Regions from separate parts of the Sphingomonas sp. NFX23 genome, predicted to be linked through region 1. Evidence: riboswitches for the same ligand, from Rfam matches in the RefSeq annotation. Region 1 holds a riboswitch; the other holds the start of a gene.

Evidence for each region. Region 1 has a riboswitch for thiamine pyrophosphate ahead of thiC (phosphomethylpyrimidine synthase ThiC). Riboswitches for the same ligand answer to the same signal wherever they lie in the genome.
Region 2: it holds a riboswitch for thiamine pyrophosphate, as region 1 does, so the genes downstream of both, J4O76_RS09735 (TonB-dependent receptor) here and thiC (phosphomethylpyrimidine synthase ThiC) in region 1, are expected to answer to the same signal.

The regions. Positions count from the first base shown of each region.
Region 1 covers NZ_JAGEKH010000006.1:196,430-211,391, reverse strand. Annotated here, with positions in the region: gene J4O76_RS17340 (Swt1 family HEPN domain-containing protein) at 1-71, opposite strand, end outside; gene J4O76_RS17335 (DUF5343 domain-containing protein) at 64-681, opposite strand; gene thiC (phosphomethylpyrimidine synthase ThiC) at 742-2,709, opposite strand; TPP riboswitch at 2,749-2,858, opposite strand; gene J4O76_RS17325 (outer membrane protein) at 3,268-4,140, opposite strand; gene J4O76_RS17320 (ferritin-like domain-containing protein) at 4,220-5,269, opposite strand; gene J4O76_RS17315 (ferritin-like domain-containing protein) at 5,319-6,311, opposite strand; gene J4O76_RS17310 (MipA/OmpV family protein) at 6,705-7,547, opposite strand; gene J4O76_RS17305 (DUF2141 domain-containing protein) at 7,638-8,027, opposite strand; partial or broken gene J4O76_RS17300 (sterol desaturase family protein) at 7,924-8,352, opposite strand; gene J4O76_RS17295 (hypothetical protein) at 8,411-8,791, shown strand; gene J4O76_RS17290 (beta-L-arabinofuranosidase domain-containing protein) at 8,864-10,825, shown strand; gene J4O76_RS17285 (hypothetical protein) at 10,943-11,143, shown strand; gene J4O76_RS17280 (GNAT family N-acetyltransferase) at 11,154-11,681, opposite strand; gene crtY (lycopene beta-cyclase CrtY) at 12,126-13,292, shown strand; gene J4O76_RS17270 (phytoene desaturase) at 13,289-14,767, shown strand.
Region 2 covers NZ_JAGEKH010000003.1:456,125-471,086, forward strand. Annotated here, with positions in the region: gene J4O76_RS09700 (AAA family ATPase) at 1-1,037, shown strand, start outside; gene J4O76_RS09705 (type II secretion system F family protein) at 1,084-2,049, shown strand; gene J4O76_RS09710 (type II secretion system F family protein) at 2,060-3,052, shown strand; gene J4O76_RS09715 (hypothetical protein) at 3,105-3,497, shown strand; gene J4O76_RS09720 (hypothetical protein) at 3,546-3,902, opposite strand; gene pnuC (nicotinamide riboside transporter PnuC) at 3,925-4,482, opposite strand; gene J4O76_RS09730 (phosphotransferase enzyme family protein) at 4,479-5,612, opposite strand; gene J4O76_RS09735 (TonB-dependent receptor) at 5,614-7,923, opposite strand; TPP riboswitch at 7,977-8,086, opposite strand; gene J4O76_RS09740 (hypothetical protein) at 8,386-8,721, opposite strand; gene J4O76_RS09745 (GNAT family N-acetyltransferase) at 8,907-9,308, shown strand; gene J4O76_RS09750 (hypothetical protein) at 9,442-9,585, shown strand; gene J4O76_RS09755 (deoxyribodipyrimidine photo-lyase) at 9,622-11,124, shown strand; gene J4O76_RS09760 (MFS transporter) at 11,221-12,426, shown strand; gene J4O76_RS09765 (glycosyl hydrolase family 28-related protein) at 12,444-14,962, opposite strand, start outside.

The DNA of each region.
Region 1 (14,962 bases):
TGGAAAACGCTAGCTTCGGATTCGAACAGAAGACCTCGGAACAAAAACGCCCTGAGCTGGTCCTTATTCAACGAAGTGCTCCTTCAGCGATTTAAATATCGCATTATACACTTCTACGTCTTTGGTCGCGGGCAGATGGATTTGTACGTTATAATGCAATCCAGATAGCAGAACTGAGCTAGGACTGACCTTCGCCGGTGCAGCAGCATCCCGCTTCTTTAAAGGTTCAGCTTCCGCAGCAACATCCTTTCTAGGCGCTTCCGCAGACAAATCGGCAAGGCTCAGCAAAGCAAAGAAAGTTTTCGACATTCGCTGCGATACGTCATCACTGACATTGTGATAGCTCTCAAATTTTCCAGTTATAGCGACTTGATCCGACTTTGTTGGATGCGACTTTATTAGAAATATGTCTCCATACGCCTCCTTGAGCGCATCGTTCATTACAGCCTGAGAACGAGAGTGATCACGATATTCATGATAACGTTGTGTCGGCTGACCAGTAGCGGTTAAAAAACCAAGTGATTTCAGTAACGGAATAAATGCCCGATCATTCGATGATGCAAATCCCCAATCCTTAAGCAGTTGTGTCGTAACTTGCGATGGTGCTTGGCCGTCACGAGTTTTACTAAACAGGTCCGGAATTCTGTTCGCCGCCTGGACCCAGGAACTCGACAATGCCATCAAAATGCCCCTTTTTCGGGCAGCTTATGATAACAAACTTTTTAATCAAGAGAATGATCGCTACTCCGACGCTGGAAGATAAATCTCGCCACCGCGCTCCTTAAACACCTCACTCATCGCGGCCATGCCCTTCTCCGCATCGGCATGCGTCGCGCCCTTGGCAAAGAGTGCGCGGGAATCATCGGCCTTCACGGTAACCCCCGCGGACAGGAACGTGTCAGCCGGTGCGTTCTGTTTCGCCGCGAAGTCGCGCACCTCCTGCGTGATCTTCATCGAGCAGAATTTCGGGCCGCACATCGAGCAGAAGTGGGCGGTCTTGGCGCCTTCGGCTGGCAGCGTCTGGTCGTGGTAGTGTTCGGCGGTGTCGGGGTCGAGGGAGAGGTTGAACTGGTCTCTCCAGCGGAACTCGAACCTTGCGCGGCTTAGCGCGTCGTCGCGCATCTGGGCGGCGGGGTGGCCTTTGGCGAGGTCGGCAGCGTGGGCGGCTAGTTTGTAGGTGACTACGCCAACCTTGACGTCGTCGCGGTCGGGGAGGCCCAGGTGCTCCTTGGGCGTGACGTAGCAGAGCATCGCGGTGCCGTACCAGCCGATCATCGCGGCGCCGATGCCGCTGGTGATGTGGTCGTAGCCGGGGGCTATGTCCGTGGTGAGTGGTCCTAGCGTGTAGAAGGGTGCTTCGCCGCAGACCTCGAGTTGCTTGTCCATGTTCTCCTTGATCTTGTGCATCGGCACGTGGCCGGGGCCTTCGATCATGACCTGGACGTCGCTCTTCCACGCGCGGTGGGTGAGTTCGCCGAGCGTGTAGAGTTCGCTGAACTGCGCTTCGTCGTTGGCGTCGGCGATGCTGCCGGGGCGCAGGCCGTCGCCGAGGCTGTAGGCGATGTCGTACGCCTTCATGATCTCGGTGATCTCGTCGAAGCGCTCGTAGAGGAAGCTCTCCTTGTGGTGGCTGAGGCACCATTTCGCCATGATCGAGCCGCCGCGCGAGACGATGCCGGTGACGCGTTTCGCGGTCATCGGGATGTAGGCGAGGCGCACGCCGGCGTGGATCGTGAAGTAATCGACGCCCTGTTCGGCCTGCTCGATGAGCGTGTCGCGGAAGATCTCCCAGGTGAGGTCCTCGGCGACGCCGCCGACCTTTTCGAGCGCCTGGTAGATGGGCACGGTGCCGATCGGGACTGGCGAGTTGCGCAGGATCCATTCGCGGGTGTCGTGGATGTTGCGGCCGGTGCTGAGGTCCATCACCGTGTCCGCGCCCCAGCGGATCGACCAGACGAGCTTGTCGACTTCGGCGGCGACGTTGCTGGCAACCGCGGAGTTGCCGATGTTGGCGTTGATCTTGACGAGGAAGTTGCGGCCGATCGCCATCGGTTCGGATTCGGGGTGGTTGATGTTGTTGGGGATGATCGCGCGACCGCGGGCGATCTCGTCGCGGACGAATTCGGGGGTTACGAAGTCGGGGATCTGCGCGCCGAAGCTTTCGCCGTCTCGCTTGTAGTCTTTCAGCATGGCTCGGCCGAGGTTTTCTCGGGTGGCGACGTATTCCATTTCTGGGGTGATGATGCCGCGGCGGGCGTAGTGCATCTGGCTGACGTTGTGGCCGGCGCGCGCGCGGAGGGGGCGCTTGATGGTGGCGGGGAATTGGGGGACGCCGGAGTCTTTGTTGCCGCCCTGCGATGCCGCTTGGGCGGTGCGGTCTGAACCGAGCCGGCTGGCGGCAAGATAGCCGTTGTCTTCGGGGCGGAGTTCTCGGGCTTCGTAGGATTCGACGTCGCCTCTGGCTTCGATCCAGGCGCGGCGGAGCTGGGGGAGGCCGGCGTTGATGTCGATCGTCGCGCGGGGGTCGGTGTAGGGGCCGCTGGTGTCGTAGACGCGTAACGGGGGTTCGGAGCAGCTCGGGTCGAGGATGATCTCGCGCATGGCGACGCGGACTTCCGGGCTGGAGGGGACCGCGACGTGGATTTTGCGCGAGCCTCGGATCGGGCCGGTGGTTACGCCGATGTCGGTGGTCTTTTGCGTGACGGCCATGCGCTTGCTCCTACGGGTCTCGGAGCAAGGCTTACGGTTCTGTGGCGACCGCTCCCTCCCTCCGCCGGTATCAACCGGATCAGGTTCAGCGGGTCGAAGGCTCCTGCCTTCCTCTCAAGCGCGGATTAGCGCTCCCCCGGGGTGGGGTGAGCATAGGGGGGTTGGGGTGGGGTGCAATGGGGAATTTGGGGGGGCTTGGGGTGCGGGGGCGAGACGTTTGGGCTTGGGGCTTGACCTTCGACTTCGCTCAGGGCGATCGGAAGCTTTAGCGATCCTCCCCCGCCAGGGGGAGGTGGCTGGCACTTGCCAGACGAAGGGGCGGTAAGGGATCACCGCTGTTGCGTGGCCCTCCCCCTCCGTCACCTTCGGTGCCACCTCCCCCTGGCGGGGGAGGATCGAGCACATAAAGAAAAGGCCGCTGCCCGGGTTGGGGCAACGGCCTTTTCTGTCACTCCGCGCGCCGTCAGTCGTAGCTGAGCTACGCCTTGTGGCGTGCTTTGCTGCGCTTGTCGGGCTTGGGCGAGTCATGCACCAGCTTGGTGCAGGCCGCCCTTCGCCTCAGAACCGGAAGCTCACCGTGCCGCGCAGCGAGTGCCAGCGGAACTGGTCGTCGCTGCGGCGGAAGGCCGTGCCGGCGGTGTTGGGGGCGAGCACGAACGGGTTGTTCGCGAGCAAGACCGGGCTGCCGGTGATCGCGCTGCCAGCGGTGACGAGGACGCGTGCGTCGTCATCCTTGTACTGGTGGTAGGTGTATTCCATGCCGATCGAGATGTTCTTGGTCAGCTTCTGCTCGATGCCGCCGCCACCGACATAGCCCCACTTCTTGTCCGAACCGGTGGCTGCGAACGCGTTGGCGGTGTTGGTGGTGAAGAACAGATTGTCGATCTTGGCATAGCCGGCGCCGCCGGTGGCGTAGAACAGCGTGTTGCGCGCGGCGAGACCGGCGCGGAGGCGGGCCGAGCCTTCCCACTTCAGCTTGCGTGCCATCGTGTAGCTGGCGGGCGTGGTCGAGAAGGCGGCGACGCTGTCGGTGATCTCGGACTTGCCGAATTCGCCGACGATGCCGACCACGAACGGACCGCGCTGCACGTCGAAGCCCGCGCGGCCGTAATACGACCAGCCGTCGTCGTCGTTGCGGCAACCATAAGCGGGCACCGCGGTGCGGGCGGAGCCGTTGCAGAAGCCCGGCGAGAAGGCGTTGGCGCCGGTGATGGTGTTGACGCTGTCGCTAAAATTGCCGTCGTTGTTGCGGTCGAACAGGATCGACGAGCCGACGTCGTTGCCCTGGACGTCATAGCCGCCGGCCGCGCCGATATAGACGCCCGAGAACGGCTTGGTGTCGGTGGTCATGTCCTGCGCGGCGGCCGGGACAGCGAAAATGCCCGCGGTCGCGAGACCGGCGAGCATGGTGAGCTTCGTGAAGTTGGTCATGGTCGTTCCCCAAACGAGGGCCGCGGCGCTCCCATTGCTCGCCGCGGCCCAAGGTTTCAGTTTCAGGCAGTGATCGCGATCACGCGTTGGCGCCGCTGGTCCGCAGCGAGTCGAGGCGGTTGTTGGTCCCGTTGGGGAAGAAGCCGCCGCCGATCTTTGCAGTGGGCGTCAGGTAGACGATGTTGTGCACCTGAGCGACCGAGCGGCTGTAGGCCAGGCCGTTCGCATCGGTGGGCACGATGTTCGAGATCGTCGGATCCGACCCGGTGATGCCCTGGTCGTCGTCGCCGATCACGCCGGTCGTCGCGTTGGTGACGGTGCCGTCGAGGCTGTCGCGCGCGTCGCTGATCTGGTTGGCGGCGGTGATGAGCGACGGGATCGGGTTCGGAGTCTGCAGACCCTTGCGATACAGGATCGTGCGGATCAGGCCTGCGTGATACGCCTCTGCCGCGAGGATGCCGGCGGCGGCCTCGAGATAGGTCTTGTTGGCGATCAGCGGTGCTGCGCCCTTATAGGCCGACACACCGACGTCTTCGAAGATGTACGCGCCGAGCAGGAAGCTGTTGTCGTCGGCATAGGGGTTGAACACACCCGTTGCACCGATGACGCCAGCCGCGCGGGCGGCCGCGGTGAACGCACCCGGAGCGGCAGCCGTGCCGACCGAGATGTCGATCGCAGGCTGGGCGACGGCGGCGCTGCCGAGCGCCGAGCGCAGGAAGGCGACGTGTGCGACTTCGTCGATCGCGATTTCGCGCGCGTATTCACGGACGACGGTATCCTGGAACGGCACCTGTGCGCCGCCGGTGACGGCACCCTGCGTACCGATGCCGGTCAGCATGTTGGCGTTGAGGCCGACACCGAATGCCGCGAAGGCGTAGAACTGCGCTTCGAGATATTCGAGGTTCAGTGCGACGTTGAGCACGTCGGCGTCGTTCAGTGCCGCAACCGGAGCCGGTCCCGGAGTCGGGGTCGGTGCGAGATCGGAATCGTCGCTGCCGCATGCCGAGAGCAGCGTGGCGCCGCCGATGGCGAGCGCGGAACCGCCGGCAAAGCGCAGGAAGTTACGACGTTCGTTGCGACGGCTGGCGATCGCGTCGAATATTTCCAGCTTGGTATTGAGATCGGTCATTGGGTTAATCCCCTGAATATCGAAGAAGAGCGGGTGATCGGACGACCGATCAGCTTGCCGCGATGCTCGTCTTGATGTTGCCGTTCATGCCGTTCGGGTAGAACCCGCCTGCCGACGCCGCACCCTTGTTGAGGTACACGATGTTGAGCACCTGGCTGGCCGAGCGGCTGAAGGCGACGCCGTTCGCATCGAGCGGAACGATGTTCGACGCGGTGACCGCGGCCTGCGTCGTGCTCAGGTTGATCGGCGTCTGCGAGATGGGCGAGATGCCCTGATCGAGATCGGTCGTACCGTCGAGGCTGTCGCGTGCGTTCGAGATCGCGTCGGCCGACTGGCGCAGCGACGGGGTCGCGATGCCCTTGCCGTACAGCGTCGTGCGGACGATCGCGGCGTGATACGCCTCGACCGCGAGCAGGCCGGCAGCGGCTTCGAGATAGGCCTTGCTGGTGAGCAGCGGGGCAGCGCCCTTGTATGCGGTCACGCCGACGTCTTCGAAGATGAACGCACCGAGCAGGAACGCTTCGTCCGATGCATAGGGATCGAACGCGGTGCCGGCGGGGACGAGGCCAGCAGCCTGGGCCGCGAGCGAGAACGCGCTGGTCGGCGAGACGCTGACGTCGATCACCGGCTGCGCGACGGCGGCGGTGCCGAGTGCGGTGCGGAGAAACTTGACGTGCGCGATCTCGTCCTGCGCGATCTCACGTGCGTACTGGCGGACGATCGGATCGGTGAAGTTGACCTGACGGCCACCGCGAACCGCACCCTGCGTGCTGGTACCGCTGAGCAGGCTGTTGTCGAGGCCGGTGCCGTAGGCGGCGTAGGAATAGAACTGCGCCTCGAGATATTCGAGGTTGAGTGCGAAGTTCAGGACGTCCGCATCGGTGATCGTCTGTGCCGACGCCGACGTGGAGAAGGACAGCGCGGTCGCACCGGCTGCGGTCATCGCAGCGGCGCCCAGCGCGGTCTTGAAGAATTCACGTCGCTCGCTGCGGCGTTCCACTCGCGCATCGAGGGCTTCGATCAGGTGCACGCTCTCGGTCATATCAGGGTCCTCCCCTTGCTGTTGCGGACGTCGAAATGCTCTGCGGCAGTCGCGCAACGGGGCATGCCCCGATCGGGTCGATTGCTCGAATCCCGCTCGTAACGCGCTCAATTACGGACATAAAAAAGGCCGTCCGTGGGGAGGAACGTACGCGCATGAAGAATGGATGCACGGTTCAAGGGGGTGCGATGAAATAAATTTCACGACCCGGCAGAGAGGCTTACCTGCTTGCGATGATTGGGGTTTTGGTGGCGGCTGGATGCCGGCTTCACCTTTCCCTGGTCCTCCCGGAAAACGCCCGGCAGGCCCTCTTTTCTCTCCCTACCGGAGAGAGAGAGAAAAGGTAACGCGTTCGGCGGATCGGGCCGAGCCGGATCCGCCGAAATCGATAGCTTAGAACGTGTAGGTCAGGCCGAGGGCGTAGAGCCACTGGTCCGCATCACCGACGTCGGCGACGATCGGGGTGTTCTTATACTTGCCGAGCATGCGACCGTAGAGGACGCCTGCGCCGACGCCGAAGCCGTGGCGCAGATCGCCCGAGAGGCTCTGCACGACGAACAGTGAGGCGTTCGCGCGACGGAAGCCGCTGTCGTTGATGTCGTAGGTGCGCAGGCCGCTGTTCAGCGAGCCGATCGGCGTCACGGCAGCATAGGTGCGGCCGAAGCCCTTGCCGGCATAATCCGCCGACACGCCGAGCGAGACGAGCGTACGGACCGACAGCGGCGTGGTGTAGTTCACCTGCGGGGTGATGACGTAGCTGTCATAGGTGCCCGAGACGTCGTGGACATACGCGACGCGCGCGGTGATCGTGTCGTAGTCGCTGGTGATGACGCCGGTCTTGCCGATGCCGACATAGCCGCCGAGCTCGTACGCGGTATCGATCTTGCCGAGTGCGCGGACCTGGCGGTTGTCGATGTCGCCGGTGCGATCGCGGCGGATACCGCCGATGACGCCGACTTCGTAGTTAATACCGACCTCGCCCGTGTTCGGGATCAGGTTGAAATAGAGCTGTGTGCCGCGGAGGAAGAAGTCATGCCCGCGCACCGTGCCGACGATGGCGCCGGCGGGGGTGAAGGAATTGCTGTCCGCACCCTCGTAATCGGGCATCGACACCGCACCGACCGCTATGGTGATACGGTTGTTGTCGCGCGGGTCGGTGATCGTTGGCGACGGGTTCGGATCGGTCTGGGCGAGCGCCGGGGTGGCGGTTGCCAGCACCGCGATTGCGGCAGACATGAGAAGGGTGAATGCGCGCAAGGAAATGCTCCGGAGAAAAAGGTTCCACGTCGCAACGCGGTAAAACCGTTTTCGGTCCGCTGCGATCGGTCAGAAGATGTAACGCATTTTTACCTGTTGCATTTCGGCATCACCGGCAAGCATGAACCGGGCGGCATCGAAACGCGGCGGACCGAAGCGGACGGCGGCATTGCGCGAGAACCCATAGCCCTCGCGCGGGATGCCCGCGATCGTATCGAGCTTCGCATTGCTGTTCTCGTCATGGATGATCGCGAGCGCGTAGCCGCGCTGTGGCAGGCCCGAAAAGCTGGTGGCGTGGACACTGGCGGGCAGCGTCCGCGTCAGTGCCTTGGCATCGTCGACGCAGGCGGGAAAATTATCGGGGTCCGCGGTGAGGCAGATCCGGATCATCCCCTTTGACGAGCGGAGATTGTCGACCTGGACATCGAGCCGCGTGACGGGCGCCGCCGCCGACAGCATCGCCCACGTCGTTGCGGCCGCGACTACGAACAGCCGCTTTCGCATGCGCGCCGGCAAGATCGCCGCGTTGCTTGTCGGTGCCGCAGAGCCGATCCCAAAAGCGGAAATAGAGGCCATAGTTGCACCCGTGTCGTTCGTGATGTCGCCGATGATGGCTCGCCGTGATCAGCCAGCCGCCCCATGCGCCCCGCCACATGAACCGGGGGAAAACCTCCCCACGTCATGCGATGCGTTACCCCATAGCCGTCGTGATCGTCAGTACCAGACCCGGCGCGCCGATGTTGATCGGAATCAACCGCACCAGTAGCGAAATTACCACAGCGCCGTGATTGGCTCGATCGGATCGCCTCGATCAGGAGGCCGCGAGACGTCGTTGTAGGCACATGATAGTGTCGAGCGATTACAACATGATGGAGTCGTCGATGGTTCTGCTCGCGTTGATCCTGACCGTAACCGGGTATTCCGGTATGCCCCCCGCGACCCGTGCAGGGTTCGAGGCGCTGGGGCGGCGTACCGATAGGCAGTGCCCGGCACGCCATGTACGGACGATTACCCCCGGCGACCTAGATTATCTCCAGGACGGGTTCGAGCGGAACCTGTCGAGGCTGGACCGCGCGCGGTTGGCTGCCATCAATACCGCGGACCGGCGTTGCGCCCACCGCGACGGGCTGGCGTGCCAGACCTCGGCGACGATGGGTGCGATGCAGACCACGCGGCTCGTGTCCCGGTTCGCCAGCTATGTGTGTGCGCACCGGGTACCCTGACCCTCTGCCTCTTTCGCCGGCACGACACGCCTGCTACTCAGACAAATAATGAGAGCATAAGAGGGTGTCGTTATGGTCGAGCTGTGCCGCGGGGGCCAATCCCGCCGGAAATTCCTGACGGGTGTCGCGACCGGTGCTCTGACCGTGGGCTCGCTGTCGATCGGTTCGCAGGCGTTTGCGTTCGTGCCGCCAGAGGTGGTGCCCGTGACGGTGCCGACCGCGACATTGCAGGCGTTCGACCTGGCCGACGTCACGCTTGGCGAGGGGCCGTTCCTGCATGCGCAGCGCAAAACCGAGGCGTATCTGCTCGCGCTGCAACCCGACCGGATGCTCCACAATTTCCGGGTGAATGCCGGGCTGGCGCCGAAAGCACCGGTCTACGGCGGCTGGGAATCGGATCCGCTGTGGGCCGACATCAACTGCCACGGGCATACGCTGGGTCATTATCTGTCGGCGTGTGCGCTCGCCTATCGATCGACCGGCGACCGGCGGTTCAAGGCGCGGATCGACCATATCGCGCGCGAACTGGCGGCGTGCCAGGCGGCGTCGGGGACCGGGCTGGTCTGTGCGTTCCCGGATGGGCCGGCGCTGGTGGCGGCGCATCTGCGCGGCGATCCGATCACCGGCGTGCCGTGGTACACGCTGCACAAGGTGTATGCGGGCCTGCGCGATGCAACGCTGCTGGCGGACAGCGATACGGCGCGTGCGGTGCTGCTGCGGCTGGCCGACTGGGCGGTGGTCGCGAGCCGTCCGCTGAGCGACGCGCAGTTCGAGACCATGCTGGATACCGAGCATGGCGGCATGAACGAGGTGTTCGCCGACCTCTACACGATGACCGGGACCGCCGAGTATCGGACGATGGCGGAGCGGTTCTCGCACAAGGCGATCCTCGCGCCGCTGGCCAAGAGCCGCGACCATCTCGACGGGCTGCATGCCAATACGCAGGTGCCGAAGATCATCGGTTTCCAGCGGGTGTGGGAGGTGACGGGGAAGCCCGAATACCGCGATGCGTCCGAATTCTTCTGGAAAACGGTGGCGCTGACGCGGTCGTTCGCGACCGGCGGGCACGGCGACAACGAGCATTTCTTTCCGGTCGCCGATTTCGCCGAGCATGTCCTGTCGGCGAAGGGATCGGAGACGTGTTGCCAGCACAACATGCTGAAGCTGACGCGGGCGCTGTTCCTGCACGATCCGCAGGCGGGCTATGCCGATTATTACGAGCGGACGCTGTATAACGGGATCCTCGCGTCGCAGGACCCGGATAGCGGCATGGCGACGTACTTCCAGGGTGCGCGGCCGGGCTACATGAAGCTGTATCACACGCCCGAGAACTCGTTCTGGTGCTGCACCGGCACGGGGATGGAGAACCACGTCAAATACCGCGACTCGATCTATTTCCACGACGACCGCGCGCTGTACGTGAATTTGTTCGTGCCCTCCGCCGTGCGCTGGAAGGACAAGGACGCGGTGCTGACGCAGGTGACGGCGTTCCCCGATGCGGCGACGACGACGCTGCGCTGGACGTTGAAGCGGCCGGCCGAGCTGACGCTGAAGCTGCGCCATCCGGGGTGGAGCCGGACCGCGGTGGTGCTGGTGAACGGGGTCGAGGCGGTGCGGTCGACCGGTCCGGGCCGGTATCTGGAATTGGCGCGGGGGTGGCGCGACGGCGATACGGTGGAGTTGCGGCTGGATATGCGCGCCGGGGTCGAGCGGTCGCCGGCCGCACCGGATATCGTCGCGTTCACTTACGGGCCGCTGGTGATGGCGGGCAGCTTAGGGCGCGAGGGGCTGGCGCCGGGATCGGACATCATCGTCAACGAGCGCAAATATGGCGAATATAATGCCGCGCCGTTCACGCCGCCGACTCTGGCGGGCGATCCCGATACGATCGCAGAGAAGATGCGCGCGGGGGACCGGCCGCTGGAGTTCACGATCCTCGCGGCGGACCGGCAGCCGGTGCGGATGGTGCCGTATTTCCGCGTGGCGCATGAGCGGTATGCGACCTACTGGCCGATCGCGCCGGGATTGGCGTAGGTCGGGCGGTGTAGTCCCGGCACGTTCGTGCGGTTGCGATAGCCTCTATGCAGTGCGGCGAAACCTGATAGCCTCCCTCTCCAGAGCAGGACGACCTGCCAATACGGAGAGAGATGCATGGCACATCAAAACGCCGCGCGCGGGGATACCGGCACGAATACCAGCGCCCATTCCGGCAGGGATCACAAGAGCCTGATCTACGTGATCGCGGGGAGTATATTGGCGCTGGGGCTGGTGTTGATGGCGTTCTACGACCGGGCGGGCGATCCCATGCCGATCGCGTCGGCGCAAAATCCGGTGGTTACTGCGCAGAAATAGCGCCGGGTCTTTACGACGCCGCGGCTCGGTCGAAGATCAGGATCGGCGCGTCTCGGTAGGTCCCCGTGATGCGGAGGCGGTAGCCTAGCCGTTCCGCGAGACGGATCGAGGGGGCGTTGGCGGGGTCTATGATGCAGGTCGTCGCGGGGATGCGCGCGTCGGTCCAGGCGAGGATCGCGGCGAGCGCTTCGGAGGCGTAGCCCTTGCCTTGCGCGTCGCCGGTTAGCGTCCAGCCGACTTCGGGGGTGGCGTCGATCGGGGGGTCGATGGCTCTGCGGGCTTCGATGAGGCCGAGTTCGCCGATGAGGTGGCCTGTGGCAGTCTCGCGGGCGATCCAGCTGCCGTAGCCGAACAGCGTCCATTGGCCGATCGAGCGGAGGAGGCGGATCCAGACGTCCTCGCGCGATCGGGGCTGGCCGCCGATCGTCGTGTAGACGCGCGGGTCGGTCCACATCGCGGCGCAGTCTTCGAGGTCTGTGGCGGCGTGGGCGGTCAGGGTTAGCCGGTCGGTGGTTAGCGTGGGGGCGGATGTGGGCATTCGTGCTGTCTAAGAGCGATCTTGGTGGAAGGGTATCTGTCGCCGCGCACTCTCCCCTCCCTGGAAGGGAGGGGTCGGGGGTGGGTCGGCCAGCTTGAGCCACTGGCGTTCCGGTTTGCGGAAACCGACCCACCCCCAGCCCCTCCCTTCCAGGGAGGGGAGCAGCTTGGGCTTTCCTCCTTCCCTCAGCGCTGAAGCCGTTTTCCTCAACTCCTCGATCCTCCCCCGCCAGGGGGAGGTGTTGCCGGAGGTGACGGAGGGGGCGGATGCGGAACGGAGGCTTCCCTTTCCTCCCCCTCCGTCTGGCTAGGGCCAGCCACCTCCCCCTGGCGGGGGAGGATTGGACGTGAGCCCTGCCCCACCCCCGGCAACGCAGGTTGTCTTCGCGGGCGATTGGTTCGGAAAGGTTGTTTTCGTGTCCCCCGCTTTGCGCTAGTCGGAGGCATGGCATCGACGATCTCCTGCGACGTTGCGATCGTTGGCGCGGGTTTGGCCGGCGGGATGATCGCGCTAGCGCTGAAAGCAAAGCATCCGGCGTTGGACGTGCGGCTGATCGACGCTGCGCCAGTCGTCGGCGGCAATCATCTCTGGTCGTTCTTCGGCAGCGACGTGGCGCAAGGCGATCGGTGGATCGTCGCACCGCTCGTGGTGCATGCGTGGCGCGGATACGACGTGCGCTTCCCGGCGCACGAACGGACGATCGATGCGACCTATTATTCGATCGAGAGCACGCGGCTCGACCGCGAAGTCCGCCGCGTGCTGCCGACGCATGCGCTGATGCTCGGGCGGAAAGTGTCGGGAGCTAGTGCGACCGCGGTGGTGCTGGCGGATGGTGACCGGATCGAGGCGACCGGCGTGATCGACGCGCGGGGGGCGGGCGATTTGTCGCTGCTCGATCTCGCGTGGCAGAAGTTTCTCGGGCGCGAACTGGCGTTGAGCGTGCCGCACGAAAGCCCGCGGCCGATGGTGATGGACGCGACCATTCCGCAGATCGACGGGTATCGGTTCGTCTATTGCCTGCCGTTCGCCGCGGATCGGATGTTCGTCGAGGACACCTATTATAGCGACACGCCCGATCTCGATATTCCGGTGCTAGGTGCGCGGATTGACGAGTATGTCGCCGGGCGCGGCTGGGACGTAGAGCGCGTCGTTCGCGAAGAGTCCGGCGTGTTGCCGGTCGCGATGGGCGGCGATTTCGAGGCGTATTGGCGGTCGGGCGGTGCTCGGGTGGCGAAGGCCGGGATGCGCGCGGGGATGTTTCACCCGACGACGGGGTACTCGCTGCCTGACGCGGTGCGGACCGCTGCTATGCTTGCAGGGCTCAGCGATTTTTCGGGCGCGAAACTCCACGATGCGACGCACGCGATGGCGCGGGCGACGTGGAAGTCGCGCGGGTTCTATCGGATGCTCGACACGATGTTGTTCCGCGCCGCCGAGCCGGAGGAACGCTACCGCATCCTCGAGCGCTTCTACCGCCTCTCCCCATCGCTCATCGGCCGTTTCTATGCCGGCCGCTCGACGCTTTCCGACAAGGCGCGCGTTCTGACCGGCAAGCCCCCCGTCCCCATCGTGCGCGCCGTCCGCGCCATCGCAGGCAGTATGTCATCATGAAGACCGCAATAGTCATCGGCGCAGGTTTCGGCGGGCTGGCGCTCGCGATCCGGCTGCAATCGGCGGGCGTGCAGACGACGATCGTCGAGAGCCGCGACAAGCCGGGTGGCCGCGGGTATTTCTGGGAGCGCGACGGGTTCACGTTCGATGCGGGGCCGACGGTCATCACCGATCCGGACTGCCTGCGCGAGCTGTGGGCGCTGACCGGACGCGACATGAGCGAGGACGTGACGCTCGATCCGGTGCTGCCGTTCTACCGCCTGAACTGGCCAGACGGGACGAATTTCGACTATACCAACGACGACGTGCAGATGCGCGCCGAGATCGAGAAACTGCACCCCGGCGACTGGGCGGGGTACGAGAAGTTCCTGCAATATTCGGCGGGGGTCTTCCACGAGGGCTATGAGAAGCTCGGCCATGTCGCGTTCCTCGACTTCGGGTCGATGATCAAGGCGGCGCCGGCGCTGGCGAAATACCAGGCGTGGCGGTCGGTCTACTCGATCGTGTCGAGCTTCGTGAAGTCGGAGAAGCTGCGCGAGGCGTTGAGCTTCCACACGCTTCTGGTCGGCGGCAATCCGATGACGACGAGCGCGATCTATGCGCTGATCCACAAGCTGGAGCGTGACGGCGGGGTATGGTTCGCGCGCGGCGGGACCAACCGGCTGGTGGCGGCGCTGGTGACTCAGTTCGAGCGGCTGGGCGGCGTGCTGCGGCTCGACGATCCGGTGACGTCGATCGAGACTCTCGGGGACCGTGCGACTGGCGTGACCTGCGCAAGCGGTTGGTCGGGTCAGGCGGATGCAATCGCGGCGAACAGCGACATCATGCACACCTATCGCGACCTGCTGGCGACGTCGCGCAGCGCTAAGCGCAAGACCGGGTCGCTTGAGCGGAAGAAATATTCGCCGTCGCTGTTCGTGGTGCATTTCGGGATAAAGGGCACCTGGCCCGGCATCCCGCACCACATGATCCTGTTCGGGCCGCGCTATAAGGGGCTGCTCGAGGACATCTACGATCACGGCGTGCTGTCGGAAGATTTCTCGCTGTACCTGCATCATCCGACCGTGACCGATCCTTCGCTGGCGCCGGAGGGGCATTCGACCTTCTATGCGTTGGCGCCGGTGCCGCATCTCGGGAAATTCCCGGTGGATTGGGACGAGATCGGGCCGATCCTGGAGAAGCGCATCCTCGACGAGATCGGGCGGCGGTTGATCCCGGATATCCACGAGCGGATCGTGACGAAGTTCTCGTATGCGCCGAAGGATTTCGCGGAGGATCTGAATGCGCATCTGGGTAGCGCGTTCTCGCTGGAGCCGGTGTTGACGCAGAGCGCGTATTTCCGAGTGCACAACCGCGACGAGCATATTCCGAATTTGTACTTCGTGGGGGCTGGCACGCATCCGGGTGCGGGCATTCCGGGGGTTGTCGGGAGCGCGAAGGCTACGGCTCGGTTGATGTTGGAAGGCGAGAAGTAAGGGCTTTGTTCACGCGAAGGCGCGAAGGCGCTGAGATTTTTGTGAAGAGCATCGCGCCATGCTGCACGGTCCGTTTTCGCGGTTTGTGGTGTGTAGATCGCTTTGCGACGGGAAAGACATCTTCGCGCCTTTGCGCCTTCGCGTGAACCCATTCTTCTCTTGCGACACCCCGCGCGCTTCCCCTAGCGGTGCGGG
Region 2 (14,962 bases), on a different contig from region 1:
GCGAGCCCGGCACGGTGGTGATCGCCGCTGGCCAGGTGAACGACGTCCGCCTGTACCGTGACCTCGTCGCGAGCGGTATCCAGGATTACCTGCTGAAGCCGCTCCATCCCGACATGCTGCGCGAGGCGTTCGTCCATGCGCAGATGATGCTCAATGCACCGAAGCCCGTCGACCTGTCGCCGGAGCGTCCGCATTGCTCGGTCGGCGTGATCGGCACGCGCGGCGGCGTCGGCGCATCGACGATCGCGACTTCGATCGCGTGGCTGCTCGCCGACAAGGAGAAGCGATCGACCGCGCTGCTCGACCTCGACGTGCATTTCGGCACGGGTGCGCTCAGCCTCGATCTCGAGCCCGGCCGCGGCCTGACCGACGCGATCGAGAATCCGAGCCGCATCGACGGATTGTTCATCGAACGCGCGATGGTCAAGGCGACGGAAAACCTGTCGGTGCTGAGCGCCGAGGCACCGATCAGCACGCCTGTGGTCACCGACGGCTCCGCCTTCTACCAGCTGCAGGAGGAGATGCGCGCGGCGTTCGAATGCACCGTCGTCGATCTGCCGCGCGCGATGATGATCCAGCACCCGCACCTGATCAGCGACGTGAAGCTCGCGGTGATCGTCACCGACCTGACGCTGGCGGCTGCGCGCGATACGATCCGGATCCTGTCGTGGCTGAAGACGAATGCGCCGCAGATCGAGCTGTTCGTAGTCGCCAACCGCGTGCACACCGGCGGCCAGCTCGAGATCAGCCGCAAGGATTTCGAGGGCTCGATCGAGCGCAAGATCGATTACCTCGTTCCGTTCGACCAGAAGCTCGCGGCGCAGTCGGCCAAGCTGGGCAAGCCGATCGTCGAGGTCGGCAAGACCAGCAAGACGATCGCGCCGATCGTCGCGCTCGCCAGCGCGCTCGCCGCGGCGGTCGCGGACTGCGGCATCGACGGTGCCAAGGCGTCCCGGGGCCGGTCGCTGATGGGCAAGTTCGGCGAACTCCGCGGGCTGATGACGAAGCGCACGCTGAAGCCGGCAAAAGCGAAATGACAGCGCATGGTCATGCGCACATGACGAGCGTCGCGCAATGACCGGCATGGCGCCGCTCCTGCTCGTGATGGTCGGCGCGAGCATCGTGCTGGGGATGATCGTGTTCGCATTCGCCGGGCCCTCGCCGGGCCGCGCAAAATCGCGCCGGCTCGTGGCGTTGCGCGAACGGCACGGCGACGAGATCACCGTGGCGGACGCGCACATGCGGCGCATCTCGCATGCGCGCGATACCAAGATGGATCTGGCGTTCGGTCGTATCCTGCCCAACCCGGTGCAGCTCGCAAAGCGGCTCGCGATGACGGGCAAGGACTGGACGGTCGGCCAATACGGCATGGCGACCGCCGGGATCGCGTTGGTCGTCGCGGCGCTCATGCTGTTCAAGGGCATGCCGATCCTGCTCGCGTTGCTGTTCGGCCTGTTCGTCGGCATCGGCCTGCCGCATCTGGTCGTCGGCAAGACGATCAACCGCCGCGTCGGCAAGTTCACCGCGAAGTTTCCCGACGCGATCGAACTGCTGGTCCGCGGGCTGCGCTCCGGCCTGCCGATCAGCGAGACGATCGGCGTCGTCGGGCATGAACTCGACGGCCCGGTCGGCGAGGAATTCCGCTCGGTCAGCGACAAGATGAAGATCGGCCGGACGATGGACGCCGCGCTCCAGGAGACCGCGGACCGGCTCGGCACACCCGAATTCCAGTTCTTCGTCATCACCATCGCGATCCAGCGCGAGACCGGCGGCAACCTTGCGGAGACGCTGGCCAACCTTGCCAACGTGCTGCGCATGCGCGGCCAGATGAAGCTGAAGATCAAGGCGATGTCGTCGGAATCGAAGGCGTCCGCATACATCATCGGCGCGCTGCCGTTCATCGTGTTCGCGCTGATCTGGTTCATCAACGGCACCTACATGCAACGGTTCTTCGTCGACGAACGGCTGATGGCGATCGGCATGGGCGGCATGATGTGGATGGCGATCGGCGCCTTCATCATGGCCAAGATGATCAACTTCGAGATCTGAGGGACTGACGATGGGCGAGACCGCCGGACCTACCCTGCTCGGGGTCGACGTACTCTGGGTCGCGACGATCCTGTCGGGTGTCGCCGCGTTCGCCGTGATGATCGCGATCTATGCGGTGACGACGGTTCACGATCCGATGGCCAAGCGCGTCAAGGCGCTGAACGATCGTCGCGAGCAGTTGAAGGCCGGCATCACCGCCTCGACCAAGCGCCGCGCGAAACTGGTCACCCGCAACGACACCGCGGACCGGATGCGCGGCATTCTTTCGTCGATGAAAGTGCTGCAGGACAGCCAGGTCAAGGCGGTCCAGGTCAAGCTGATGCAGGCCGGCATCCGCTCGAAGGAATGGGCGCCCGCAGTGATCTTCGGACGCTTGGTGCTGCCGATCGTGATCGGCGGGGCGATGCTCTATTGGGTCTACGGCACCGATGGCTTCGCGACCTGGGGCCCGCTCAAGAAATACGGGCTCGTCGCGATGAGCTTCATCCTGAGCTACAAGGCGCCGGACCTGTATCTCGACAACAAGATCAAGAAGCGCTCGGATGCGATCCGCAAGGGCCTTCCCGACGCGCTCGACCTGCTCGTGATTTGCGCCGAGGCCGGCCTGACCGTTGATGCCGCGTTCCACCGCGTCGCGCGCGAACTCGGCCGCGCCTATCCCGAACTGGGCGAGGAATTCACCCTCACCGCGATCGAGCTGGGCTTCCTGACCGACCGCCGCAGCGCGTTCGAGAACTTCGCGTTGCGCGTGAAGCTGGACGCGGTGAAGGGCGTCGTCACGACGATGATCCAGACCGAGAAATACGGCACACCGCTTGCCTCCGCACTGCGCGTATTGTCGGGCGAATTTCGCAACGAACGCATGATGCGTGCCGAGGAGAAAGCGGCACGTCTGCCCGCGATCATGACCGTGCCGCTGATCCTGTTCATCCTGCCGGTGCTGTTCGTCGTCATTCTCGGCCCAGCCGCCTGCTCGATCTCCGACGCGCTGCTCAAGGGGTAAGCAACCGCAACGCCAACGGATCGTTGAGCCCCCGTAACAGGAGGGTTTTTCGATGCCGTTGTTTTCCACGCCTACGCAATTCGCCGCGCTCGCGCTAATCTTCGTCGCCGGCTGGCTGTTCGGATTGGCGAGCCATCCCGGTGGCAAGAAGTGGAAGGCGCGCTATCACGCCGAGCGTGACGCGCACGCGGTCGCCAAGAAGGATGCCGACATCCGCGCCGCCGCCGCCGAAAAGCGTGCGGTTGAGGCCGAGCATGAGAATGCGCGCCTCGTAAAGGCCACGCCGGTAGCGCCAGTCGTACCGGTGACGACGACCCGTGCGCCGGTAGAGGATCGCTCGATCTTCGTGTCGCCTGACACGCGTCCCGTAGCCGCGTCGTCGGCCCGCCCGGCCTATAATAATGATGGCACGAAGCGCGGCTGGTTCGACTTCGACCATCGCTAATATCTTAAGGCGGCCCACTCACCACCGAGCGGGCCGCCTTATCGAAGCCTATTGGTAATGTGCGACGTTCTCGAACCCGGTGTTCGTCTTCGCCATCTTGACCAGCTTTCTAGCGTAGGACCGCACGTGCCGGTCGAAGCGCGTATCGTTGTAGACACCGCGCCAGATATATTCGTCGCGGTCCAGTATCGCGGCAAGTGCGGCGCCGAACGCGGCCTGGCTATCCGCCACGCCTTTGCGGCTCATCAGCGAACAGACCATTTCCTCGGCCGACGCCTTGTCGCAATCATCCTGCAATTCACGGCCGCCACGCTCGGCAACAACTTGCTCGGAGCGTGCGGCAATCCCCCGTGCGTCCAGCCATTTGCGGACCGCGTCGCCGTCCCAGTCCTTTTTGTCCGCCAACGCCCAATCTCCGTTTCGCGCGCTAGCCGGTGGAGCGCGCCTGCCAGCGCCGATATCCGATCACGGCCAGCACGACCATCGCCGCGTACAGGCCAGCCGTGAGCATGAGCCCCTTATACGCGAACATCCCGACATACAGGACGTCCACGGCGATCCACAGCAGCCAGTTCGCCGCATGACGTCGCGCGACCCAATATTGCGCGACCAGACTGAAACTGCTGAGCGTTGCGTCGGCCCAGGGCAATGCCGCGTCGGTGTAACGGCTCATGAACCAGCCGATCACGAACGCCCCGACCGCTCCCGCGCCGAGACCCGCAACCGCACGCGATGACCGCAACGGCTCGACGACGACATCGCCGCTATCGTTCGTGCCGCGCGCCCAAGCCTGCCAGCCATAGACGATGGCGATCGCGAACAGCGCCTGGAGCACCATGTCCGCGTACAACCGCACGTCGAGGAACAGCTTGAAGTAGAGCGCACAGGCGATGAAATTGATTGGCCAGCACAGCATGTTGCGCTTCGCGGTCAGCCATATCCCGGCAAAACTGACGACGACCGCAACGATCTCGAGCGGCGTCATGACTGCGCGATCCGCCGCAGGAAGTCCTGGCCCGGACGCGAGAAGAACCACGCCGCATGATCGATCAGATAATCATCCCAAGCCATGGCGGCGGACGCGGTGTCCGCCACGACGGCGGTGAAGTAATCGGCCTCCGACAGCGCGAATTCGACATGGACCAACGGCACCAAGGACACGATCGCGGCGATCTCCTCATGGCTCAGCGGTAGGACTTCGGCATAGCCCGCCATCAGCGCCAGCGCCGTCTCGGGATCGGCGATCGCATCGTCAGCCCCCTGCCCCAGATCCAGCCAGCGCACCGCCGTTCGCTCGATCGCCGTCGCGATGTCGTGAACGGCATTGGTGCGATCCGCCAACCCGAAGTCGAACACGGTCCGCACCGCGCCCGCTCGAGTCCAGAGAAGGTTGGAAGGATGCCAGTCGTTGTGCGTCCACAACGGCGTCTGTTTCGCGAGAAGCGACGACAGGTCGCTATCGGCCTGCTCGAACAATCGCGCGAGTTGCGCTTGCCACGGCCGGGCGGAAAGGAATGCGGTCAGCGCCGGGCGGACGGCAACATATGCGCTCGCCGCAGCCAGCGGATCGGCGGCAGGAAGTATCGTGAAACTCGAGACTAGGGGTTGTAGGCGTCGCGCAGGCGCATCGAACCCGCGCGCCGCGACGTGCAGTTCCGCCAATGCCACGCCGGCGGCATGGGCATGGTCGAGCGACAGGAACGGCGTCCATGACAACCGGTCGCGGTACAAATCCTCGCCCGGCGCCTGACGGTGCAACTCGTACGACCATGGACCGATCGCGACCGCGCTTGCCCCATCTGCGGTCGTGATAACTTCTGGCACCGACGCGCCCGCGCGAGCGAGGTACGCGATGAATGCGTGTTCCTCGGCCAGCCCTTCGACCGTGCGGACAAGGTGATGGTGGCGCTTCAACAGGAACGCACCGTTCGTCGTGTACACCAGAGTCGCGGCGGAGAACGGTCGCGGGGAATGCCAGTGCAGCCCGGTCATCCGCCCTGCCGCCGGAAAATGCGCCAGCACCGCCTCAGCCTCGTCCGCAGCGATGGCGGGCCAGGTCGGCGCCTCCAGCGTCGTACCCATGCCGTGGACCAGATGCTTCAGCTGCGACGCCACCTCAGAACGCCCGCGAGATCGTCGCCATGACCGCCGCGCCGCTGCCGATGTAATACGCGGGCGGCGAGCCGGCGATCACCGTGCCGTTACGGCCGATCGTGTCCTGCGCATTGGTGCTGACCGACTGCACGCCGGCCAGGACGTGTGGATCGGTGACGTTGATCGCGTTGACGCGCAGGTCGGTGCGCTTGCCGTCGAGCCAGTCGGCAAGGTGCATGCCGACCGACAAGTCGAGCGTCGCATAGCCCTTGATGCGTTCGTCGTTCATGAAGCTCGCATATTGCCGGCCGATATATTTCGACGCGACGCTGCCGAAGAACCGGCCGTCGTCGTAGATCCCGCCAGCGCCGAACTGCACGGTCGGGCTGGACACCGCGTGCTTGCCCCTGGTCGGCAGGAAGTCCGCGCCGACCGGGAGGTCGTCGTCGATCCGTGCGCGCAGATATTCGCCGGAAAGATACAGGCTGACACCCGCGACCGGGCGGTAGTCGATCTCCGCATCGACGCCGTACGAGGTCTGGCCGCCAGCGTTGAGGGTGGCATTCACCTGCGCGCCGCCCTGGTCGAGCACGGTCGCGAGCTGGCGGTTGCGGAACTTGTAGTGGAAGCCCGTCACCGAAGCGGATAGCTGTTCGCCGATGAACCGATAGCCGATCTCCTGCGACACCGAATATTCGTTCTTGAGCGCGTTCGTCCCCTGCACGACCACTTCGCCACCATAATAGCTGTTATAGAGCGTGAACTCGTTGGGCGTGCGGAAGTTGGTGGTGATGTTGGCGAACAGCTGCTGGCGATCGTCGATCCGGTAGTGGATCGCGGCGCGCGGCAGCGCGGCGAAGCTGTCGTTGCGCACCTTGTCCTGCGGCCCGGGGAGGTAATTGCGGCCGTTACGCAGCACGTTCACGCCCTTGAACCCGGCATCGATCGTCAGCCGCGGCGTCAGCGCGATGCTGTCGGCGAGGAAGAAGCCCTTCGTCACGGTGACGGTGCGCTGGTTCTCATAGGCGAGCAGGCGGCCATCGGCGGTGCGGATCGCCTTGGCGCGATAGCCCCAGCGATCGGTCGGCTGCCCGTCTGCGTCGATCGAGGTGTAGGACTGCGTGACGCGGTCGGTGCCGTAGTCGAACCATAACCCCGCCGTGAGCGTGTGCGCACCGGTCTTGAAGGTCAGCTTGCTGACGTTGCCGGTCCGCATCTGGTCGCCGGTGTAGTTGCCGAGCACGGTCGCAACGCCGTCGACCGCACCGGGCAGCGCGATCGGCTGCGCCAGTTCCTCAGTACCGAGGAAATTGCCTTCGGTGGTCAGTTGCGTGCCGTAGGGCGAGTTGCCGTAACCGAACTGGAGGTATGTGGTGGTGTCGAGCGCCAGCCGATCGTTCAGCACGAGGTGCACCGGTGCGGAGGCGTAGAGGTTGCGGAACGGCGCGCGGTACAGGCGCCAGTAGTTGGTGCTCCCCGCCGTATAGCGCTTGTCGTAGTTGAAGCCGCGACCTTGTGCGGTCCATTCGGCGAGCGTCGGGCTCGGGTAGCTCGACGAGTTCGCGTCGTTGTACGACAGCGCGAGGCTGGCGCGGTTGCCGGCGCCCCATTCGTTGAGCAGCTTGGCGTCGATATGCTGGCGCGTATCGTAGCCGGCACCTCGCCAATTATCCGCTCGGGTGTTCGAATAGGACAGGAACGCCTTCAGCCCGGTATTGCCGATCATCCCGCTATCGACGCGGAAGAACCCACGCCGCGCCGCGTAGCTCCCGAGCGACAGGTCGACGAGTGCGCCGGGACGCGCCTTCGGATCGTCGAGTGCGAGCGACAACATCCCCCCTGCCCCGCCGAGCGTCGGCGAGTCGATATCGACCGACCCTTGGGCGAGCGAGATGCGTTTGAGGTTCTCCGGGTCGGCGAACTGCGACGGGTAGGCGTAATAATAGCCGATGTCGTTCTGCGGCGCGCCTTCCATCAGCACGCCGATCTCGTCCTGGCCGAGACCGCGCAGCGTCAGGCTGGAACTCGTCGACAGGCCGTACGGGTCGCTCGATGCGACGTTCGCGCCGGGCAGCAGCGTCACCAACTGAAACGCGTTGAGCGTCGGCGCCTGCTTGACGATGAAGTCGGCCGAGATCGCACTCTGCGCGCGTGGCACCTTCTGGTCGGGCAGCAAGCCTGCCGGGTCCTGCTTGCCGACCACCCGGAATTCAGCGGGTTCGACAGGCTCGGACGCGACCTGCGCGCTTGCAGAGGATGCGGCAAGGCTCGCCGAGAGGGTCAGCGCTACCCGGAAAGCAGGGCGGCCACGCGCTATAAACGGGCGCGTCACAACAAAAAACCAGCATTAAAAAACGTCACGTCCACTCCAATCGGAGGGACGACGGGCCAGCCGCAGACCCTCCCTACGCCGGTATAAGCCGGATCAGGTTCAGCGGGTCATGGGCTGTTGCCCACCTCTCAGCCGCACATCAGCGGCCCCCCGGGGATACGTGCCGCTTAGGCGGTTGGGCGAGTGGTGGAAAGGGCTATCACGTTGATCTGGCTGGAGTGCCGCACGCGGTGCACCGGCGAACCTCAAGCCCCTCCCCAAGAATGGCGCGCAGCGGCCGGCCTACCCAGAAAACATGCTGTGAAAACAAGGTAGGCCGACCGCCTCTACTGCTCGATCGACGAGCACCACCAGGGTCGGCAAGGGAGCGCCAACACCGCGGCGGTGTGACAGTTACGTTGCAACGCGGCTTAAAGACTCACCGCATCACAAAATGTGGCGACTAACGGCGACGTCGTACGATCAGGCGCGACCCTCGCGACGCTTGATCTCTCCCAGCAGCGCCTCGGCCACCGGGTTGCCGACCTCGCCGCCCGACTGGTCGTACGCGCCCGCAAGCTCCGCGTCCGTCGCGCCCTGCAACAGCGCGTTCACCTCCGCGTTGAAGTCGTCGACCTCGCCCGCGGCGGCATCGGCGGCGTCCTCGCTCGTCACGGCCGGCTCTGCTCCAGCAGCCGGAGCGTGTGCCATCACGGCATCCTGCTTGAAGACGTCGAAGGCTTCGGCGGCCTCGTTGCGCTCCTCGATCGCGATTTCGAGGCGGGTGAACAGGTCAAGCTGCGGTGCGGTGTTTTCCATTCCGCCAGCTTATCCGCGCGAACACGGTCCAGGCAACTCGTTCGCGCACGCCCGCTACCCGAAGCGAGAACGTACCAGGAATCTCTATAATCTAAAGCAACTCGTGAGACTTCCAGCCGGAACGTCCGTTCTGCCCTTCAAGTCGCCGACCTGGAACCAGCGATCGGTTGCAACAGGGAAAGACCATGACCGCGATCCGAGCCGCCGAACCGTATGACCTTTCCCGGTTGATGACGTTCGATTCCTTCCCCGGAGACCGGATCGCGGAGATCGTCGAGCGCCGCATGCTGGTAGCCGAAGTGGACGGCGTCATCGCAGGCTATATCGCGTGGCAGACCGGCGGATGCATCGGCAAGGACTATGTGAACAAACTGGTCGTCGATCCGGACTATCGTCGCAACGGGATCGCCCAATCGTTGATAGCCGAACTGAAATCTGTCCTGAGTGGCAGAGTCTTCATCTCGACCGGTATCGATAACAGCGCCGCTGTCGGACTTTTGACACGCACCAATTGGCAATTAGCCGGGCAGATCGTTGGCTTGCGCCCTGCAGACGAAGCGGAAATCTTTTACTACCGAGACCTTTGAGTCGCGGCATTGCCCTTGATATTTACTACCAACATCAGTTCTCACGGAGTTAAGCGGGCAGGTCGTGAGATTTTTGCGACTAGTCGAGGGACCGACTTGTATCGCCAAACGTTTGCGGCGATATAACTCAGACATGCCCCAACGGATGCTCAATCCCGATCAACGGCTTCGCGAGCATCTCGAGGATGCGCTGGCGGAGGCTGATGCGCTCGGCCAGACGGTCGTCGCCGCATTGATCTCCGAGGCACTCGACGCTTTGGCATACGTCCGCCCCTGAAGGGATCGTCGCGCCAGCCCCGTGTGTTGGGCCATCATGGTAACGCCGCTCTCGCAACCTTCGACTGTAGAATCGCTGGACTCCTGGGCCGAGGCGTCCCGCGTCCGCCGGATGAACGCGGCGGAAGTACGTCCGACGGGGCGCTACGTCCTTTGCTGGCTGCAGCAGGCGTTGCGTGCCCGCGACAATCCGGTGATCGACGCGGCGATCCGTCTCGGCAACGATCTCGGGCTGCCGGTCCTCGTCTATCACGGGCTGCGCGAAGACTACCCCTACGCGTCCGATCGCCTGCACCGGTTCATTCTCGGCGCAAGCCGCGATCTAGCGCGAGACTGTCGCCAGCGCGGCCTCGCCTGCGTCCAGCATGTCGACCGCGACGACGCGCGCGAGAAGGGTCTGGTCTATCGTCTGGCAGCCGACAGCGCCGCGGTGTTCGTCGAGGACCAGCCGACCTTTGTCGCGCGCTGGCAGTCGGACCGTGTCGCCGCCCGCACCGAAGTCGCGATGTTCGCGGTCAACGCCGCATGCCTGGTACCCCCCGCGCTGCTCGGCGACGGCATCGGCTCGACCACCGCGTTCCGGCGCAAGCACGAGGCAGTGCGTGCGGATTGGCTGGCGACCGACGACCTTCAGGCGGACATCGCCGCGTATGACGGCCCCCTGCCCTTCACGTCCGATCGTCTCGAATCATGCAGCGACGCCGACCTGGACCGGCTGGTCGCTAGCGCAGCGATCGATCATTCGCTTGCGCTCAGTCCGGACTTCCCGGCCGGTCGCGACGGTGCGCTAAGCAAGCTCGAACGGCTGATGGACATTGTGCTGCCGACCTATGCGACGACCCGCAACGATGCGACCAAACCGGTCGGTGCGAGCATGCTCTCGCCCTATCTGCATTTCGGCGTGATCGGCCCACGCGAAGTCATGGCCACCGTCGAAGCCGCCGATGCGCCCGCCGCCGCCAAGACCAAATTCGCCGACGAACTGCTGACATGGCGCGAATGGTTCCACTACCAGGCTCGCGCGCTTCCCTCGCCCGAGCGCTACGACCGCGTCTCGGAATGGGCCCGCGAAACGCTCGCAGCGCACGCTTCTGACCCGCGTCCGGAAGTGGAAACACTTGCCGACCTGCTCAACGGGACCACCAGGGACGAGACCTGGAACGCTTGCCAGCGCCAGTTCCTGGTCGACGGCTGGATGCACAATAATCTGCGCATGTACTGGGCCAAGCGGATCATCGCCCTGACGCCCGATCCCGAAACGGCATGGGCGACCGCCTGTTACCTGAACGACCGGCTCAGCCTCGACGGGCGCGATCCGTCGACCTACGGCAACATCGCGGCGTCGTTCGGTGCAGGATCGCCCGGTCGCGACGGGCCGCCGATCTACGGCAAGGTGCCGACGCGGTCGGATGGCTCGACCCGGCACCGCGACGGTGGCCCGGAGTGGCTTCGTACCGCCGCAACGCGTACCGCGCCCGAACCTACGCTGCCATCGGGCCTGCCGTCCGCACTTTACCTTACGGGCGAACTGCCCATCTAACCCGAGCGCGCGTCGCCGCCCGCTAACGACGCTCGACCCATTCACCTGCAAGCATGGCGCGCCCGTCAGGCGCAGCGCCGTACACCGGAATTGACCATGACATCGACTGCGCAAGACCGCCCGGAACCTCGTACGACGGGCTATGTCCTGACCAGCAGCGTGACGTTCGCGATGGCGGCCGCTGCCGGCGTTGCGGTTGCCAACATCTATTACAACCAGCCGATGCTCGGCGTGATCGAGAAGGATCTGCCGGGCAAACTGTCCACGCTGATCCCCACCGCGACGCAGCTTGGCTATGCCGCGGGGCTGTTCTTCCTCGTGCCACTCGGCGACCTGATCGAGCGCAAACGGCTGATCGTGATCCAGTTCGCCGTCCTGGCTGCCGCGCTGGTCGCCGCCGCGATCGCGCCCACCGCGGGGCTCGTCGTGGCTGCCTCGCTTCTGGTGGGCATCGCCTCCACGGTCGCGCAGCAGATCGTCCCGCTGGCCGCCAACCTCGCCGCGCCGGACCGACGGGGGGCGACCGTCGGCACGGTCATGTCAGGCCTCTTGTGCGGAATATTGCTGAGCCGGACGCTCGCCGGCTTCGTCGCCACGCATGCCGGCTGGCGCGAGATGTTCTGGCTCGGCGTGCCGATGGCGCTCGCGGTCGGCCTCTGGATGGCGATCAAGCTGCCCCGCAGCCAGCCAGCCGCTACACTGTCCTATGGCGGTCTTCTCCGCTCGCTCGTCGGGCTATGGCGCGAGTTCGGCGCATTGCGGCTGGCGACCGTCACCCAGTCGCTGATCTTCGCCGCGTTCACCGCGTTCTGGACGATCCTCGCGCTCAGACTTCAGGAGCCGCGCTATGCGCTGGGCGCCGACGTCGCGGGCCTGTTCGGCATCGTCGGCGCAGTCGGCATCTTCGCCGCACCGATCGCCGGGCGGTACGCGGATCGAAAGGGACCGCATATGGTGATCGCGCTCGGCGCCGCGCTGACGCTGGTATCGTGGATCCTGTTCGGCGTGTGGACGTCGATCACAGGCATGGTCGTCGGTGTCATCGTGCTCGATTTCGCCGTCCAGAGCGCGCTCGTCTCCAACCAGCACATCGTCTACGCGCTGCGCCCCGAAGCGCGGGCGCGGCTGAACACGATCTTTATGGGCGGGATGTTCCTGGGCGGCGCGGTCGGGTCCGCCGCCGCGACGCAGGCCTGGGCCGCGGCCGGCTGGTTCGGCGTGGCCATGCTCGGCATCGTACTGACCGCACTGGCGACGCTGATCCAGACGGCCAGCCTGGTTCGGCGCAAGCGGGCGATCTGACCGATCGCCCAACGCGCTTACAGTCCGATAGAGTAGAGTGCGTGGTGCGCCAGGATGAACAGCGTACGACGATCGGCGCCACCGATGACGAGTTGCAGCGGACGTTCCGGGACGTCGATACGGCGTAACAGCGAGCCGTCCGGCCGGTAGACGAACACCTGTCCATTGGCAACGTACAGGTTGCCAGCCGTATCACGCGTCGCGCTCTCGCCGCCGCGCGGTGCGACGACCTTGAGGTCCGTCACCCGGCCGTCGTCGCCGACCAGACCGCTATACGTGCGATTCTCCGATCCGTTGGTCAGCACCACCCGCTCGCCGGGAGGCGCCGTGACGAACCCATAGGAGTCGAGCGTATCGGACCAGCGCCAGCCCTGATGATCGTCCGGCCCCTGGTTCCACACGCGGAACGCCGGCAGCACCAGCGACCCGTCGGGCGAGACATATTCCTGCGCCTTCGCCTCGCCCATCTTGCTGGTGAAGAAATCGGCGAGCGGTGGATATTGGTACGTCGTCGGATCGATCCGGTCGGCGAACTCGCCATTCGCCCAGACGTTGACGGGCAGCACAGTAGCCGCACCGCGTCGCGCCTTGGCTGGGGTTGGTGCGATGACTCGAACGTCAGCCGGCTTGGTCGGATCGATGCTGTAGACGGTCCCGTCTCGTCCGGCCGACGACAGCACCAGCAGATCGCCGGACTTGGCGACCGCGAGGTTCACCGCGTCGAGCGGCGCTTCCGCGACGATCGACAGGCCTTCGGTCTTCGACCAGCCATGGATCCGCTGGAAGCGACGATCGATGAAGTACAGCTTGCCCTGCGCATCGACCGCGCCACCGGCGATCGAATAGAAACCGTCGGCCAGTTTCTCGACGCCCGGCGTTGCCGGTATCGGAGTTCGCACTGCCGTGGCCGACGCTGCCGGCACGTCGAGCTTGGCGAACTCGAGTTCGCGCACTTCCTGCCCGCGCGTCATGTCCTTGATCGTGTTCTCGAACGGGAATTTGCTCGCGCGTAGATATGTGCCGCAGCCCTTCGCATCGCAGCTCGCGAGCCCGCTTTCGGCGTTCACGTGGACGTTGCGGAAACGGATATCGCCGGAGTTGTAGAGCTTTACCGCGGCGTCCATCGGCTTGATCGACCGTGTGACGCGGTAGCTGTGGTAATTGGCGAACAGGATGTTGCGCGAATTGCGGATCTCGGTGGAAATCGCGTCGACGCCGTCGCGCACTTCCTGCTCAGTCTGTGGCGCGAGGAATTCCCAGTTCTCGACGTTGTCGAGGACGATCTCGGCGCGATAATGGTGTTCGGCGGAGAGTTCGTAGACGTGGCCGGGGGTCTTGGTGTTCGAGACGTGGAAGCCCGCCGATGCCAGCGTGTTCGGCGACCAGATCGCCGCGAACGTGCCGCCGCCGCCGTCGGTCACCCAGATGCTCGGATGCTGGCCATCGAAGCGCGCACGCGGATCGCCGAACCCGATCGGGCTGCCCTTGGTCAGCACGGTGCCGCCCCCGCCCTGGATCTTGACGTCATTGATCATCGACGCCTCGCCCGCCTTCCAGAGAAGCGCGGTCGCACGCGGGTTCACGCCACCGGTCCATAAGCCCAACCCGGAGACGATCGCGTTGCCGCCTTTCGCGCTCTCCAGCAGCGCCTTCGGGCCACCGACGCCCATATAGGCCGGCGTCTCGTCGGGGAGATAGAGATGCGTGAGGCTCGGGTGTAGCGAGATCAGCACGCTGTCGGGCCGCAGCTTCAGCGTGTCGGTGACGCGGTAGCGACCGACCGGAAGATACAGCACACGGTGGGTGTCGATCGCGCGCTGCAAGGCTGCGGTATCGTCGGTGGTATCGTCACCTTTGACGCCCAAATCATGCACGTTCGCCCATTCGTGCACGGCCGGCGTGGCCCGAATAGCCGGCGCGCGTCGGGCGGGCAGTCGAGACAGCGGCGCGATCGAGACGTCGGTCGCATATTCGCCGATCGTACCGAGGCCCGCCAGCTTCAGACCGTAGGAAAAGTCGGCGACCCGGTAGGTTGGCCCCGCCGCCGCGACGGTCTTGCCGCTTTCGCGGAAGCGCGCGAAAGTCGGCGTATTGCTGGCGACCGCATTGTCGAAGCCGATTTGCGTGAAGACGCTGTTCTCGGCGGAAACGACGATGCCCGCCTGCGACACGTTCTCGAACCGGACGTCCTTGCCCCAGAATGAATCCGAATAGCCGCGGTCGATCTCGATGCCGATCGGCGTATCGCGGATCGCGACGTTGACCAGAGTTAGGTCGACCTCATGCTCGCGGATCGCGGCGTCACGCTGACCCTGGAACTCCGAATCGAGCAATGTGAACTGCCACGCGGGCGAGGTCTTCTCCGACATGATGCCGTATCGACCGCCGAAGAAGCGCAGATTCTCGAACTCGTTGCCCGCCTGATAGACGCCGGCAAGACCCGAGCCGATGTGGAAGTCGATGTGTCGCAGATAGCCGTGCTGCGCGACCCGGAAGCGCACCGCGACCGCGCCGGTATTGCCGTCGCCGATCCGGA